DNA from 3 places in the Streptomyces sp. CA-210063 genome. Region 3 is predicted to be linked to each of the others. Evidence: riboswitches for the same ligand, from Rfam matches in the RefSeq annotation. Region 3 holds a riboswitch; each other region holds the start of a gene.
What was found. A riboswitch is a leader RNA that binds a small molecule or an ion and turns the genes downstream of it on or off. The one in region 3 is predicted to bind cyclic di-AMP.

Region 1: it holds a riboswitch for cyclic di-AMP, as region 3 does, so the genes downstream of both, JIX56_RS11105 (M23 family metallopeptidase) here and JIX56_RS04580 (M23 family metallopeptidase) in region 3, are expected to answer to the same signal.
Region 2: it holds a riboswitch for cyclic di-AMP, as region 3 does, so the genes downstream of both, JIX56_RS24790 (M23 family metallopeptidase) here and JIX56_RS04580 (M23 family metallopeptidase) in region 3, are expected to answer to the same signal.

Annotation. Positions count from the first base shown of each region.
Region 1 covers NZ_CP102512.1:2,563,876-2,568,602, reverse strand. Annotated here, with positions in the region: gene JIX56_RS11115 (M16 family metallopeptidase) at 1-410, shown strand, start outside; gene JIX56_RS11110 (M16 family metallopeptidase) at 407-1,795, shown strand; cyclic di-AMP (ydaO/yuaA leader) riboswitch at 2,011-2,184, shown strand; gene JIX56_RS11105 (M23 family metallopeptidase) at 2,197-2,985, shown strand; gene JIX56_RS11100 (GntR family transcriptional regulator) at 3,172-3,876, shown strand; gene JIX56_RS11095 (HPr family phosphocarrier protein) at 4,047-4,328, opposite strand; gene JIX56_RS11090 (bifunctional acetate--CoA ligase family protein/GNAT family N-acetyltransferase) at 4,529-4,727, shown strand, end outside.
Region 2 covers NZ_CP102512.1:5,685,016-5,689,742, forward strand. Annotated here, with positions in the region: gene JIX56_RS24775 (MarR family winged helix-turn-helix transcriptional regulator) at 1-46, shown strand, start outside; gene JIX56_RS24780 (GTP cyclohydrolase II) at 193-834, shown strand; gene JIX56_RS24785 (PP2C family protein-serine/threonine phosphatase) at 992-2,113, shown strand; cyclic di-AMP (ydaO/yuaA leader) riboswitch at 2,428-2,585, shown strand; gene JIX56_RS24790 (M23 family metallopeptidase) at 2,597-3,658, shown strand; gene JIX56_RS24795 (aldo/keto reductase) at 3,877-4,727, shown strand, end outside.
Region 3 covers NZ_CP102512.1:1,045,653-1,050,379, forward strand. Annotated here, with positions in the region: gene JIX56_RS04570 (DUF1080 domain-containing protein) at 72-806, opposite strand; partial or broken gene JIX56_RS04575 (dihydrofolate reductase family protein) at 909-1,112, opposite strand; gene JIX56_RS04580 (M23 family metallopeptidase) at 1,203-2,210, opposite strand; cyclic di-AMP (ydaO/yuaA leader) riboswitch at 2,216-2,374, opposite strand; gene JIX56_RS04585 (alpha-galactosidase) at 2,677-4,727, opposite strand, start outside.

The sequences.
Region 1 (4,727 bases), 1.5 Mb from region 3:
TGGACGTGAAGACCTCGGGCGATGTCGAGGTGCCCGTCATCGAGGCCGCCGTCGACGAGGAGCTGGCCCGGTTCGCCGCGGAGGGTCCCACGGCGGAGGAGATGGAGCGTGCCCAGGCCCAGCTGGAGCGCGAGTGGCTGGACCGGCTCGGCACGGTCGCGGGCCGCGCCGACGAACTGTGCCGGTTCGCGGTCCTGTTCGGCGACCCGAAGCTCGCCCTCACCGCCGTCGACCGCGTCCTCGAAGTGACGGCCGACGAGGTCCAGGAGATCGCCAAGGCCCGCCTGCGGCCCGACAACCGCGCGGTACTCGTCTACGAGCCCGTCGACGGCGAAGAGGGCGACGAAGAGGAAGCCGCCGTGGCGGAGGCCACCGCCACCACCGACGAGAACGAGGAGTCGGCGAAGTGACCGAGCTCGCGACCATGGACTTCCACCCGCAGCCCCAGGCCGGCGAGGCCAGGCCCTGGGCGTTCCCCGCGCCCGAGCGCGGCACCCTGGACAACGGCCTGACCGTGCTGCGCTGCCACCGCCCCGGCCAGCAGGTCGTCGCCGTCGAAGTCCTCCTCGACGCGCCCCTGGAGGCCGAGCCCGTCGGCCTGGACGGCGTCGCCACCATCATGACCAGGGCCTTCTCCGAGGGCACCGACAAGCACACCGCCGAGGAGTTCGCCGCCGAGCTGGAGCGCTGCGGCGCCACCCTCGACTCGCACGCCGACCACCCCGGCGTACGGCTGTCCCTCGAGGTGCCCGTGTCACGGCTGGCGAAGGCGCTCGGTCTGCTCGCCGACGCGCTGCGGGCACCCGCGTTCGAGGACAGCGAGATCGAGCGGCTGGTGGCCAACCGGCTCGACGAGATCCCGCATGAGACCGCCAACCCGGGCCGCCGGGCCGCGAAGGAGCTCTCCAGGCAGTTGTTCCCGGCCGACTCGCGGATGTCCCGCCCCCGCCAGGGCACCGAGGAGACCGTCGAGGGCATCGACTCCGCGGCCGTACGCGCCTTCTACGAGAGGCACGTACGCCCCTCCACGGCCACCGCCGTGGTCGTCGGCGACCTCACCGGCGTCGACCTCGACGCGGTGCTGGGCGACACCCTGGGCGCCTGGACAGGCTCCCCGGCCAAGCCGCGCCCCGTGCCGTCGGTCACCGCCGACGACACCGGACGGGTGATCATCGTGGACCGCCCCGGCTCCGTCCAGACCCAGCTGCTCATCGGCCGGGTGGGCGCCGACCGGCACGACCGCGTGTGGCCGGCCCAGGTGCTCGGCACCTACTGCCTCGGCGGCACCCTCACCTCCCGCCTGGACCGTGTCCTGCGCGAGGAGAAGGGCTACACCTACGGCGTGCGCGCGTTCGGCCAGGTGCTGCGCTCCGCGCCCGACGGCTCGGGCGCCGCGATGCTGGCCATCAGCGGCTCCGTCGACACCCCGAACACCGGCCCGGCGCTCGAGGACCTGTGGACGGTGCTGCGCACCCTCGCCGCCGAGGGCCTGACCGACGCCGAGCGGGACGTCGCCGTGCAGAACCTCGTCGGGGTCGCCCCCCTCAAGTTCGAGACGGCCGCGGCCGTGGCGAGCACGCTGGCCGACCAGGTCGAGCAGTACCTGCCGGACGACTACCAGTCGACGCTGTACCGCCAACTCGCCGCCACCGGCACGGTGGAGGCCACCGCGGCCGCCGTGAGCGCCTTCCCGGTGGACCGACTGGTGACCGTCCTCGTCGGCGACGCCGAGCAGATCGAGGAGCCGGTCAGGGCCCTCGGCATCGGCGAAGTCACCGTCGTACCGGCCGAGTAGAAGTCCGAGGAGAACCCGGACAAAGGGACGCGTGCCTCAGGGGCCCTGGTGACGGAAGAGTCACCAGGGCCCTCGTTTGTCCGTATTGATGGCGGAGGTTGCGTGTCTGACCTGTGGCGTAGGCAACAAATCCCGTGATCCGTTTGTTATTTCGAAGGCGGCCCACTTAGCGTCGGTCCGGCTGTTCGTCAGCAGTGCGCCGCAGCCGCGGCACCGGACAGTCATCGCCGAGTCCCCGTACGGCGCGAGCCAGGGGAGCCGGGGACCCATCGCAGTCCCTGGGGTGAATCGGGTGCCCTTCGCGAGCGACGCGAAACGAGGGGCAGCCGTAGGAGACCTTCCTGCTCCGAACCCGTCAGCTAACCCGGTAGGCGAGAGGGAAGGAAAGGACCAGCCACTTCATGGCGTTCACCCGCGCCCCCGGGAAGCACCGCCGCCCCGGCCGTGTGAAGCGCACGACCACGAGGAACGTGGGCGTCGCCGCACTCACCACCACCGGTGTCATCGGCACCCTGGCCGCTCCCGCGCTCGCCGCGGAGGAGCCCGCCGTCGAGCAGACCGGCCTGAACCAGATCATCGTCCTCGGCGACACGGTCGCCGACCAGGTGGACGCCCAGGCCGCCGCGCAGCAGCAGGCCGCCGAGGTGGCTGCCGTCAAGAAGAAGGCGCAGGAGGAGGCCAGGAAGGCCGCCGCCGAGAAGGCCGAGCAGGAACGGGCCGCCGCCGAGGAGCGCGAGGAGGTCGAGGCGCGTGCCGCCCGCGCCGCTGAGCGTGAGCGCCTCAACGCCTATGTCTCCCCGATCAGCGGCTCGTACATCTCCACCGGCTACAAGGCCGGCGGCGCCGTCTGGTCCTCCGGCAGCCACACCGGCGTCGACTTCCACGCCGCGTCCGGTACCGCCGTCCACGCGGTCGGCTCCGGCATCGTCCTCGAGGCGGGCTGGGGCGGCGCGTACGGCAACAACATCGTGATCAAGATGAACGACGGCACGTACACCCAGTACGGCCACCTGTCGTCCATCGGCGTCTCCGTCGGCCAGACGGTCACCCCCGGCCAGCAGATAGGCCTCTCCGGGGCGACCGGCAACGTCACCGGCGCGCACCTGCACTTCGAGGCACGCACGACGGCCGAGTACGGCTCGGACATCGACCCCGTCGCGTATCTGCGCTCGCACGGCGTGAACGTCTGACGCTCCGGCGCTCACCCCGAGGCCCCGGCTCACCGAGCCGGGGCTTTCCGCGTTGTGACGTACCTCCTGTCCAAAAAATATCCCTGGATTCCGGTCCGGCATCGGAAATTCCGGCTCACTGCAATAGAGTCGCTGGAACACACGTCAATCATCGACGTTTCACGGGGATTAAGGCGGAGGTCGGTCATGCGTATTCCGGCGCACTCGGTATGCACGGCGATCCGTGATGACATCGTCGCGGGTGTCTACGAGCGCGGCAGCCGCCTCACCGAGGAACTGCTCGCCCGCCGGTACGGCGTCAGCCGCGTCCCCGTGCGCGAGGCGCTGCGCACGCTGGAGGCCGAGGGCTTCGTCGTGACCCGTCGGCACGCGGGCGCGTGTGTCGCCGAGCCGACCGAGCAGGAGGCCGCCGACCTGCTGGAGATGCGCATGCTGCTGGAGCCGCTGGGCGCCGCCCGCGCCGCGCAGCGCCGCACGGAGGCGCACCTCAAGGTGCTGCGCGGCCTGGTCAGACTGGGCCAGGAGCGCGCCAGGCGGGGCAACAGCGAGGATCTGCGCTCCCTGGGCGGCTGGTTCCACGAGACGCTCGCACAGGCGTCCGGCAGTCCCGCGCTGACCTCGACACTCGCCCAACTGCGGCACAAGATCGCCTGGATGTACGCGGTCGAGGCGCCGGCCAACCCCGTGGAGTCCTGGGCGGAGCACGGCGGCATCGTGGACGCCGTCGCGCGCGGCGACGGCGAGCGGGCCCGGACCATCACGTCCCTGCACACCGAGCGCGCCACCGCCGCACACCGGCTCCGATTTCCCGCCGGGCCCGGCGGGGCGGAGCGCCCGGAGCGTGTGAGGACTTCGCAACACCCCGTAAACATGCCGAGCCTCCGGCATTAACACGGGAGCCGTATACAAAGAGGGAAGAAATTCGAAGGGCATTATTTCTGCTGCCCGCAGAGAGATTTTCTCCCCACGTGTGACAGGGAAATGCGAAGGGCTCGCCCGATAAATCGGACGAGCCCTTCGATGGTGCCTGCGGGTGCCTTTTCAGGCCTTTATCGCGTTACTCAGACCGTCTCGGGGAGCTCCTCGAGCCCCTCGGCCACGAGCTTCGCCAGGCGGTCGAGCGCGATGTCCGCGCCCTCGGCCTCGGAGGCGAGCACGATCTCCTCGCCGCCCTGGGCGCCCAGGCCCAGGACCGCCAGCATGGAGGCCGCGTTGACGGGGTTCCCGTCGGCCTTGGCGATCGTCACGGGGATACCGGAGGCCGTGGTGGCCCGGACGAAGATGGATGCGGGGCGGGCGTGGAGGCCCTCGGCCCAGCCGACGTTGACGCGGCGCTCAGCCATGTGATGCTGCCCTTCAGGTGTCTCGGGTACTTCAGAGAGGTCTAGACCGGTTGTCTAGACCAGTTTCCCATATCGTGCAGCGCGCCGGACCGGGCCCACGGCCTGACCGCGAACCGGCTGCTGTCCTTGTGTTGTTCTTCTGTCGTGCTTCCCCAGACTGCCCCGCGCCGTTGTCGTACGCGAGCCGTACTCTGGGGCCCATGCAGACCTCGTCGGACCGGCACGAGTACCCCGCCCACTGGGAGGCCGACGTGGTGCTGCGTGACGGCGGCACCGCACGCATCAGGCCCATCACCGTTGATGACGCCGAGCGTCTCGTCAGCTTCTACGAGCAGGTCTCGGACGAGTCGAAGTACTACCGCTTCTTCGCGCCGTACCCTCGCCTGTCCGCCAAGGACG
Region 2 (4,727 bases), 4.6 Mb from region 3:
GCCGTGGCGCCGCCGTGCGTGTCCGTCGAGCCAGGCCGGTCAGTAGGCCCACCGCGAGTTCCCTGTGTTGCGGGAATGTGAGGCACCTCAAAACGGGTTGCTTGAAATTTGAAGCAGGGGTTAGAGTCCTGCCGAGCGTGGTGCTTCAAATCTGAAGCACGGCGGCACCCGCACCAGGACCGGAGAACCCGCATGCCCGACTTTCCCGCTGCCACCCCGCGTGCCCGCGTCCGGGTACCGCTGCGTTTCCACGACGGCTACGGCGTCGACACCGAAATGGTCACCTTCCACGGCCTCGTCGACGGCCAGGAGCACGTGGCGATCGTCCTCGGCGACCCTGCGCCCGGCACGGCCCCGCTGGTCCGGCTGCACTCCGAGTGCCTGACCGGCGACGTCTTCGGCTCGGCCCGCTGCGACTGCGGTCCGCAGCTGCGCGAGGCGGTGGAGCGGATCGCCGACCGTGGCGGTGTCCTCCTCTACCTCCGCCAGGAGGGCCGGGGCATCGGTCTCTACAACAAGCTCGACGCGTACGCCCTCCAGGACCAGGGCCTCGACACCTACGAGGCGAACGCGGCGCTCGGACTGCCGGAGGACGCCCGCGACTACACGGCGGCGGCCCAGATGCTGGGCGCCCTCGGCATCGACGAGCTGGACCTGCTCTCCAACAACCCCGACAAGGGGCAGCAGCTCCGTGACCTGGGTGTCGGCGTCCGGCACCGCGTCCCCACGGGCGTCTTCACCACCGCCCACAACGTCCGCTACCTCCGCGCGAAGGTCCTCCAGACCCAGCACACGCTCCCCCTGCCGGAGCTGACCGAACTGACGGCCGGCTGAGTCCCGGAGGAAACGGGAAGGGGACGGGAAGGGGACGGGAAGGGGACGGAAACGAGGACGCGGGGAACGAGCCAGGGGCGGACCGGTGCGACCGGCCCGCTAGCCCACTCGGCCCCGCCGACTGGCCCCGCACCCCACCCCCGTGAACCCTGTATCCGTGGGGCAGCGAGAGGGCGCGAGGCAGCCGGTCGGCCGGCGTTTCTCGTACGCCCGTACGCTCGTCCGCGTCATCCCGGTCCTGCTGATCGCCATCGGACTCTTCTACGACCACTTCACCCCGCGCGAGTTCACGGCGGTCCCCTTCTTCACCGCCGCGCCACTCGTGGCGGCCCCGCTCTTCTCGCTGCACGGCACGGTGATCACCGGTGTGGTCTCGATCGCCGGCATCACCGCCGTACACATCCGCTACGGCGACACGGGCCACGTGGACGCGATCACCGAGATCGCGACGGTGACCACCGTCGCCGTACTGGCCGTACTCATCAACCGCCTCGTCCGCCGCAGCGACGCCCGGCTCGCCACCGCCCGCGAGATCGCCGAGGCGGCGCAGCGGGCCGTACTGCCGGTGCCGCAGGAGCGGATCGGCGGGCTGGAGATCGCCGCGCGGTACGAGGCGGCGCAGGCCGGGGCGTCGATCGGGGGTGATCTGTACGCGGTGCAGGACTCCCCCCACGGCGTACGGCTGATCGTGGGCGATGTGCGCGGCAAGGGGCTCGGCGCGGTGTCGGCGGTGGCGGTGCTGATCGGCGCGTTCCGGGAGGCGGCCGAGCAGGAGTCGACGCTCGAAGCGGTCGCCCAGCGGCTGGAACGGGCGCTGGCCCGGGAGGGAGCGCGGCGGGAGGCGGCGCGGCGGGACGCGGCCGTGGAGCGCGAGGGGTTCGTCACGGCCGTACTGGCGGAGTTCCCGCACGGCGCCGGCCGCGCCCGGATCGTCAACCGCGGCCACCCCTCACCACTGCTGCTGTACGCCGACGGCGTCCTGCGCACCGTGGAGGCCCCGCAGCCCGCGCTCCCGCTCGGCATGGACGACCTGGGCACCTGGCCGGACCGCGCCGAGGAGACCGGATTCCCGCCCGGCGCCACGCTGCTCTTCTACACCGACGGCCTCTCCGAGGCCCGCGACGGCCGAGGCGTCTTCTACGACCCGGCCGAGCGGCTGTCCGGTCGTACGTTCCCCGGCCCGCGCGCCCTGTTGACAACCCTCGCGGAGGAGGTGCGCCGACACACGGGCGACCGCACGACGGACGACATGGCGCTCCTGGCGGTCCGCCGCCCCTGACGCCCTTCTCGCGCCCTTCTCGCGCCCTTCTCGGCACCTCTCCGTGTGCCTCCCCACACGTCTCTCTCACATCGTTCACGATCGATGTCACCGAACGTGTCCGCCCGACCTTTCTCCGTATACCAACTGACGTGCCGTCAGAACTCTTGTTACTCCAGAGGCAAGGTCAACTCGCCCGTTTTCCGCCCCTCATGACCCGTAAGTCCTGCGCGAAAGCCGGAACGATCATCCAGAACAGCTTGGAATGGAGTACTCGCGTCTATTAACGTTCGATAACGCAGCGCGGTCGTCCCAGCCGTCACAAGAGACGGCTCCGTGCTCACGCGCCGAATCCCGCAAGGGAACCGGGGAACCACCACCCTGGGGTGAATCGCGCGGAAACCGTCGTGGCAGCACGTCAGGTTTACGCGCGTAGGAGACCTTCCTGCTCCGAACCCGTCAGCTAACCCGGTAGGCGAGAAGGAAGGAAAGGAGTACGCCCACGTGGCGTCCAACCGGTCCGCGACCGAAGCCCCGTTCGTACCGAGCCAACGCGACGGCGAGAGCCAGACGTTCGGTTACGGCAGCTACAACAGCGACAACGAGGGCCCCTGGCAGGAGTGGAACCCCAACGAGGAGTCCATTCGCCCCGCTCGCGGCCGGCACCGCGTCGCCAAGAAGGGCGGCGGACTCGCCCGTGGCGGACTCGCCCGCAGCTCCACGGTTCTCGGCGTCGGTGTCATAGCCGCCGTCGGCGGCGCCGGTATGGCCAGCGCGCAGTCCGGCAAGGCCCCGGTGTCCATATCGATGCCCGACGTCGGTTCGGTCTTCGAGGACGACACGGAGAAGGAGGAGGAGGCGGAGCCGCAGGCCTCCACCACCCCCCTCAGCAGCGCCGGCCTGATCGCCGCCGACACAGAGCAGGGCACGGCGGACGCCGGCGAGGCGCTGCGCGCCCGCATCATGGCGCAGGCCGAGTCCCAGCAGGACGCCTTCGACAAGGCCTCCGCCGAGGCCGCCCAGACGGCCGCCGCGAAGAAGGCCGCCGAGCAGGCCGCCCAGGAGAAGAAGGAAGCCGAGGCGAAGGAAGCCGCCGCCAAGAAGAAGGCGGAGGAGGAGGCCGCGGCGAAGAGGGAAGCCGAGCGCCTCGAGGCCCTCGCCAAGCAGTTCACGCTTCCCACCTCCTCGTACACCCTCACCTCCACCTTCGGTCAGGCCGGCCCCTACTGGTCCTCCGGCTACCACACCGGCCTCGACTTCGCCGCGCCCACCGGCACCCTCATCAAGGCCGTCCACAGCGGCACCATCACGCGGGCCGGCTATGAGGGCTCCTACGGCTACAAGACCGTCCTCACCCTCGATGACGGCACCGAGATCTGGTACGCCCACCAGTCCTCCATCGGCGTCAGCGTCGGCCAGAAGGTCGCCACCGGCGACGTCATCGGCCGCGTCGGCGCGACCGGCAACGTCACCGGCGCCCACCTCCACATGGAGGTCCACGCCGCCGGCTCCGCCAACGGCATCGACCCGGCGGCATGGCTGCGCAGCAAGGGCCTGAACCCGTAAGACCCGAACGAACGGCAACCCCGCAAGGCCGTTGGGCCGGCAGGGACCCGAGACGCCGCGCAACCCCATGAGGGCTGCGCGGCGTTCGTCATGCGGGGCGGCGGGGGCCCGGGGCCTCTCCTCTGTCTCCTCCTGACGGATGACGGATGACGGATGCTTCACGCACCGTTCACGCTGAGGCGGAATGCGAACGTCTGGCCCACCGGTTGACGTCGCACATGACTTCTCTTCGCAAGCTGGGCACGTCCGACATCGAGATCTTCCCGCTCGCCCTCGGCGGCAACGTCTTCGGCTGGACGGCGGACGAGGACCAGTCCTTCGCGGTCCTCGACGCCTACGCGGCCGCCGGCGGCAACTTCGTCGACACCGCCGACTCCTACTCGGCGTGGGTCGAGGGCAACAAGGGCGGCGAGTCCGAGACGGTCATCGGCAAGTGGGTCAGGTCCCGCGGCAACCGCGCCGACGTGGTCATCGCGACCAAGGTGAGCCAGCACCCCGAGTACCAGGGCCTGACGGCGGCCAACATCAAGGCGGCGGCCGACGCCTCCCTCACCCGCCTCGGCACCGACTACATCGACCTCTACTACACCCACTTCGACAAGCCCGAAGTCCCCGTCGAGGAGATCATCACCGCCCTCGACGACCTGGTGAAGGCCGGCAAGGTCCGCGCGATCGCCGCGTCCAACATCACCCCGGAGCGCCTGAAGGCCTCCCTGGACTTCTCGGAGGCCGAAGGCCTGGCCCGCTACGTCGCCCTCCAGCCCCAATACAACCTGGTCTCCCGGGACACCTACGAGGGCCCCCTCCAGCGCCTCGCCGCCGACTCGGGCCTCTCCGCCGTCCCCTACTTCGCCCTCGCCATGGGCTTCCTCACGGGCAAGTACCGCCCCGGCACGACGATCGACAGCCCCCGGGCCGCCGGTGCCGGCGCCTACCTCGAAACCCCGGCCGGCATCCGCGTCCTCACCGCCCTGGACGAGATCGCCGAGTCCCGCGGTGTCGCCCACGCCACCATCGCCCTGTCCTGGCTCACCGCCCAGCCCACCGTCACCGCCCCCATCAGCTCCGC
Region 3 (4,727 bases):
CAAGTATTGGTCAACCCGGAATACAGCAGGTCGGGATGGGGACCCACCGCCACCCCGACCCCTTCGACCACTCAGCGGCCACCGACCGATCTCCACACCCGGAAGCCCTCGATCCGGAAGTGACTCCACGTGGTCCGGAAGGCGAAATGCCCACCCGTGTACGGGTCGGGATCGGCGTAGTCGAACACGAGCCGCCCGTTGTTCCACCACCGCACGGTGGACCCGTCCGAGACGATCCGCACACGATTCGGCTCGTTCGCGACGAGCAGCGGCTCGGTGTAGTCGTAGATCAGCGGCCGAACGCCCGCCTCACCGACGTACCGGCGCAGCCGCGTCGTGGTGTTGTAGTTGGCCCCGTAGCCGGAGTAGTACGTCTTCAGATAGTCGTACTCGGCAAGCGCACCGCCGCGCGGAGTGGCGAAGAGATCGTCGGGCGACCGCACGTCGACGGCGTTCCAGAAGTTGTTGAGATCGGAGACCCGATCATTGACGCCACCCTCGGAGACCGGGGTGGCCGTGTACTCGATGACGTACGGCCCTTCCAGCCTCCGCTTGAACCACACCGTCGCCCCGGCCGGCACATCCACCTCCAGCACCCCACGCGAGGCCGTGACCGCACCGCCCTTCTCCAACTCCACGGCCCACTGCCCGAGTCCGTGCCGGAAGTCGTCCGCCGCGATCAGCCGACCGCGGCGGGGACGCGGGGACGCACTCGTGCTCGACCTCGCGTTCGCGACCGTGGCCGGGGCGAATGCCGCGAGAGCGGCACCGGCCGCGAGGACTCCGAAGGCTCTGCGAGTGGTCATGACGCTCCTTCTGTTCGCTTGCGGATCACTGTGTCCTCACCGTCGCACGACTGTCGAGACTTCGATCCACGAAGCGGTACTTGAGATGGGAGGCGAGGGGTGTCCGAGGAGCGCGGGCACCACATGCAACTGCAGCTCGTCGATGAGCCCCTCCTCGAGGTACGGCCGTACCGTGCTCGCCCCGCCCGCGATGTCGGCGCTCCTGTCCCCGGCGGCGGCCTTCGCCTGGGCGAGGGCGCTGTGGATGCCGTCGGTGACGAAGGTGAAGGTGGTGCCGCCCCCCTTGACTCGGGACAGGCGCATTCGGCATCGGCGACCCGCGCAGTGGTCGTCGGCCGACGACGAAGGCCGGACCCCGGGGATCATGGGGTCCGGCCTACGTGGAACGGCGGTGCGTCAGACGCTGACGCCCTTCGACCGCAGGTACGCCAGCGGGTCGATGTCCGCACCGTAATTGGGGGTGGTGCGGATCTCGAAGTGCAGGTGCGGCCCGGTGACGTTGCCGGTCGCGCCGGAGAGGCCGATCTGCTGGCCGCCGCTCACGGACTGGCCCGCGGAGACGGAGATCGAGGACAGATGGGCGTACTGGGCGTAGTAGCCGTCGGCGAGCTTGATGACGACCTGGTTGCCGTACGCGCCGCCCCAGTCGGCGGAGACGACGGTGCCCGCGCCCACGGCCTTGAGGCTGGTCCCGGTCGGGGCCACGAAGTCGACGCCGGTGTGGTAGCCGCTGGACCACATGCTGCCGGCGGTCTTGTACGCGGTGCCGACGGTGGCGCCCTGGATGGGCACGCTGAAGCCTGAGCTGTTGGACGACGAGGACTGGCCGCTCGACGTGGAGGTCGACGCCTGGGTGTCCTTCGCCTCCGTCGTCTCCTTCGCCGAGGAGTCGGAGGACTTCGACGACTGGGAGGGCTTCGAGGACTGCGACGACTGGGTCTTCGTCGACGACTCCGGTGTACCGCTCGACGCGGCCCGGGCGCCGATGCTGAGCTTGAGGCCCGGGTGGATGAGCGACGGGTCGGAGCCGATCGCCGCACGGTTGTCCGAGTAGAGCCGCTTCCAGCCGCCCTCGACGTCCTGCTCGTCCGCGATCTTCGCGAGGTAGTCGCCGACCTTCACCGAGTAGGTCTTGGCCGCCGCCTTCTTGGTGGCGGTCCTCTCCGCCTGCGCGGCCTTCTCGGCCTGCTCCATCCGCGCGCTCGCCTCGGCCGTGGCCTTCTCGGCGGCGATCGTGGCCGTCTTCTCCGAAACACCGGAAACGGCGGCCGTCGGGGTCGCGGCATGAGCGCCTGCGGCTCCGATCAGCGGCAGTGCGAGCGCCGCGCCCCCGGTCCCTGCGGCGGCGATGGAGCGGGTGAAACGCTGGGACTTCGGACGGCGGTGCTTACCCTTCGCGGGCATGGGCGAATTCCTCTCCGGCGCCTGCGAGGTGAGCTGTCGGGTGCGGACTGGAGATGCCCGGCCGTGCTTGCGCACGGCTTAACCCCTAGCCGTTCCGGAGACCGGAACAGGCGGTAATTCCTGTGGGTCCCCCGCTCCTGCCGTGGATCAGGTCGGTACGCGGCTCCGGTCGGCGGCAGGATTGGGCGTCCGTCCGGATTGACGCCGAACGTAAGCGACTTGTGCCCACAGAGACAACCATTGGGACTTCCTGTGCGTCTTCCTCCCTGATCCTTACATCAATTCATGATTACGCTCCGTAAAAGACCGTCCTTCGGCATTTTGCAACCGCCCTGGAAACACATACGAATTACGTGAACATGACGGCAACGGAACGTCACGAATATGACGCTGCTCACCCACCTACGGCCCAGTAGGCTTTATTCCGGGGCTTGTTGGAATTACAGCTCTATTTCGGACAGTTCACTCAAGTGCGACGCAGGCGGATAACTGTCGCATCGAAGTCACCGCGCAGCCCCGTCCGCAGCCCGTGATGCAACAGCACCGCACCTCGGTGCATTTCGCCCGTTTCGCGGCACTCATACGTTTCTGCCGGGTCGAGGCCTCGCAGCCGGAGCGGCGCGAGCGGCTCGCCGTAATGCTGGGCCTGGAGCCAGGCCAGGACGACGACCTCGTCGCCATGGACGTACTGCACGGCGCTCAGCCCTCCCGTCGGCGGCCTCAGCCGATAGAGGTCGCCGCGCTGCACGACCGGCCGGATCTCCTTGTACAGCTCCACCCAGTCCCGCGCCTCGGCCAGCTCCTCCTCGGTCCACTCGGTGAGGTCGCCGCCGACGCCGAGCACCCCCGCCATGGCACTGACGAAGCGGAAGCGCAGCGAGCTGACCCGGCCGTTGAGCTGATTGTTCGGGCTGTCGGTGACCCAGGCGGCCATGATCCGGGCCGGGTGGACCTGACTGAAGCCGTGCTGGATGGCGAGCCGGTCGAGCGGGTCGGTGTTGTCCGAGGTCCACACCTGGTCCGTCCGCGCCATCACCCCGAGGTCGATACGACCGCCGCCGCCCGAGCAGGACTCGAACGCCACCCCCGGGTGCGCGGCCCGCAGCCGGTCCAGCAAGGCGTAGAAAGCGTGCACGTGCTCGACCCACAGCTTCTGCGGGTACGGCTCACCGGGCCAGCCGGCATCCGTGAAGCAGCGGTTGAAGTCCCACTTCACATAGTCGATCGGCGCGCTGGAGAGGAGCCCGTTCAACTGCTCCCAGAGATATTCCTGAACATCCTCGCGCGCGAGATTGAGTACGAGCTGATTGCGCAGCTCCGTCCGCTTTCGTCCCGGTTGGAACTGGGCCCATTCGGGGTGCGACCGGTACAACTCGCTGTCCGGATTGACCATCTCGGGCTCGACCCAGATACCGAACTGCATACCGAGGGCGTGCACATAGTCGGCGAGCGGCGTCAGCCCCTTCGGGAAGCGGTCGGGGTTGGGGGTCCAGTCACCGAGCCCGGCCCGGTCACTGGTGCGCGTCCCGAACCAGCCGTCGTCCACCACGAACAGCTCGACCCCCATGGCCGCCGCCCGCCGCGCGAGCGTCCCCTGCTGCTCCTCCGAGATGTCGAACTCGGTGGCTTCCCAGGAGTTGAAGAGCACCGGCCGGTCCTGATCCGCGTCCGGGATGACGTACGTCCGCTGGTACGTGTGCCAGGCGCGGCTCGCCCCGCCGAAGCCGCCGTCGCTCCACAGGCCGGCGAAGAGCGGCGTGGTGAACGTCTCGCCCGTCTCCAGCCGCAGCAGACCGGACTCGTCGTATCCGGCGCCCCCGGTGATCTGCACGCGCGCGTCCGGGAGTTGGGCGACCGCGATCCGCCAGGACCCCGACCAGCCGAGGGCGCAGCCGTAGACCTCGCCGCGCTCCTCGGTGGCGTCGGTGTCGAGGGCGACCCAGGGCAGATGCTGGTGCCCGGTGTGGCCGCGCCGACTGCCGATGACCTTCTCGCCGTAGGTGAGGTCCCCGCGCACGAGCCGGGACTCGGCCGCCCATCGCCCGTGCAGCTGGGACAGCCGCCAGGCCTCCTCGCGCCGCGGCAGCGTCCAGGTCGCCGAGTCGGCCCGCAGCAGCTCCACCGCCGGTCCTTCATTGGCGAGGGTCACCCAGCGCTCGATCACGTCGTCGCGCATCCGGTAGTGCAGGGTGATGCCGAGGCCGTCGTCGGTGAACCGCAGCCGCAGCTCGTCGCCGTCGGCCTCGTACTCCTGGAAGGTCCACTCGGTGCCGCGCCGCTCGTCCGTGCGCACGGAGAGGGCGGGGCGGGTGAAGCGGGGGCCGCCCTCGACGGGGTACTCCTCGTGCCCGTCGACCGGGGCCTCGAACGGCCAGTACGGCAGCTGCTGCCGGCCGGCCAGTTCCTCGGCGTCGGCGAGTGCGATCCGGGGACCCCAGTGCAGATGCAGCAGCTCGTCATTCTCCGTGAGCCGCAGGGCATAGCTGCTCCTGGGCCCCGTAAGAAGCCAGGTACGGC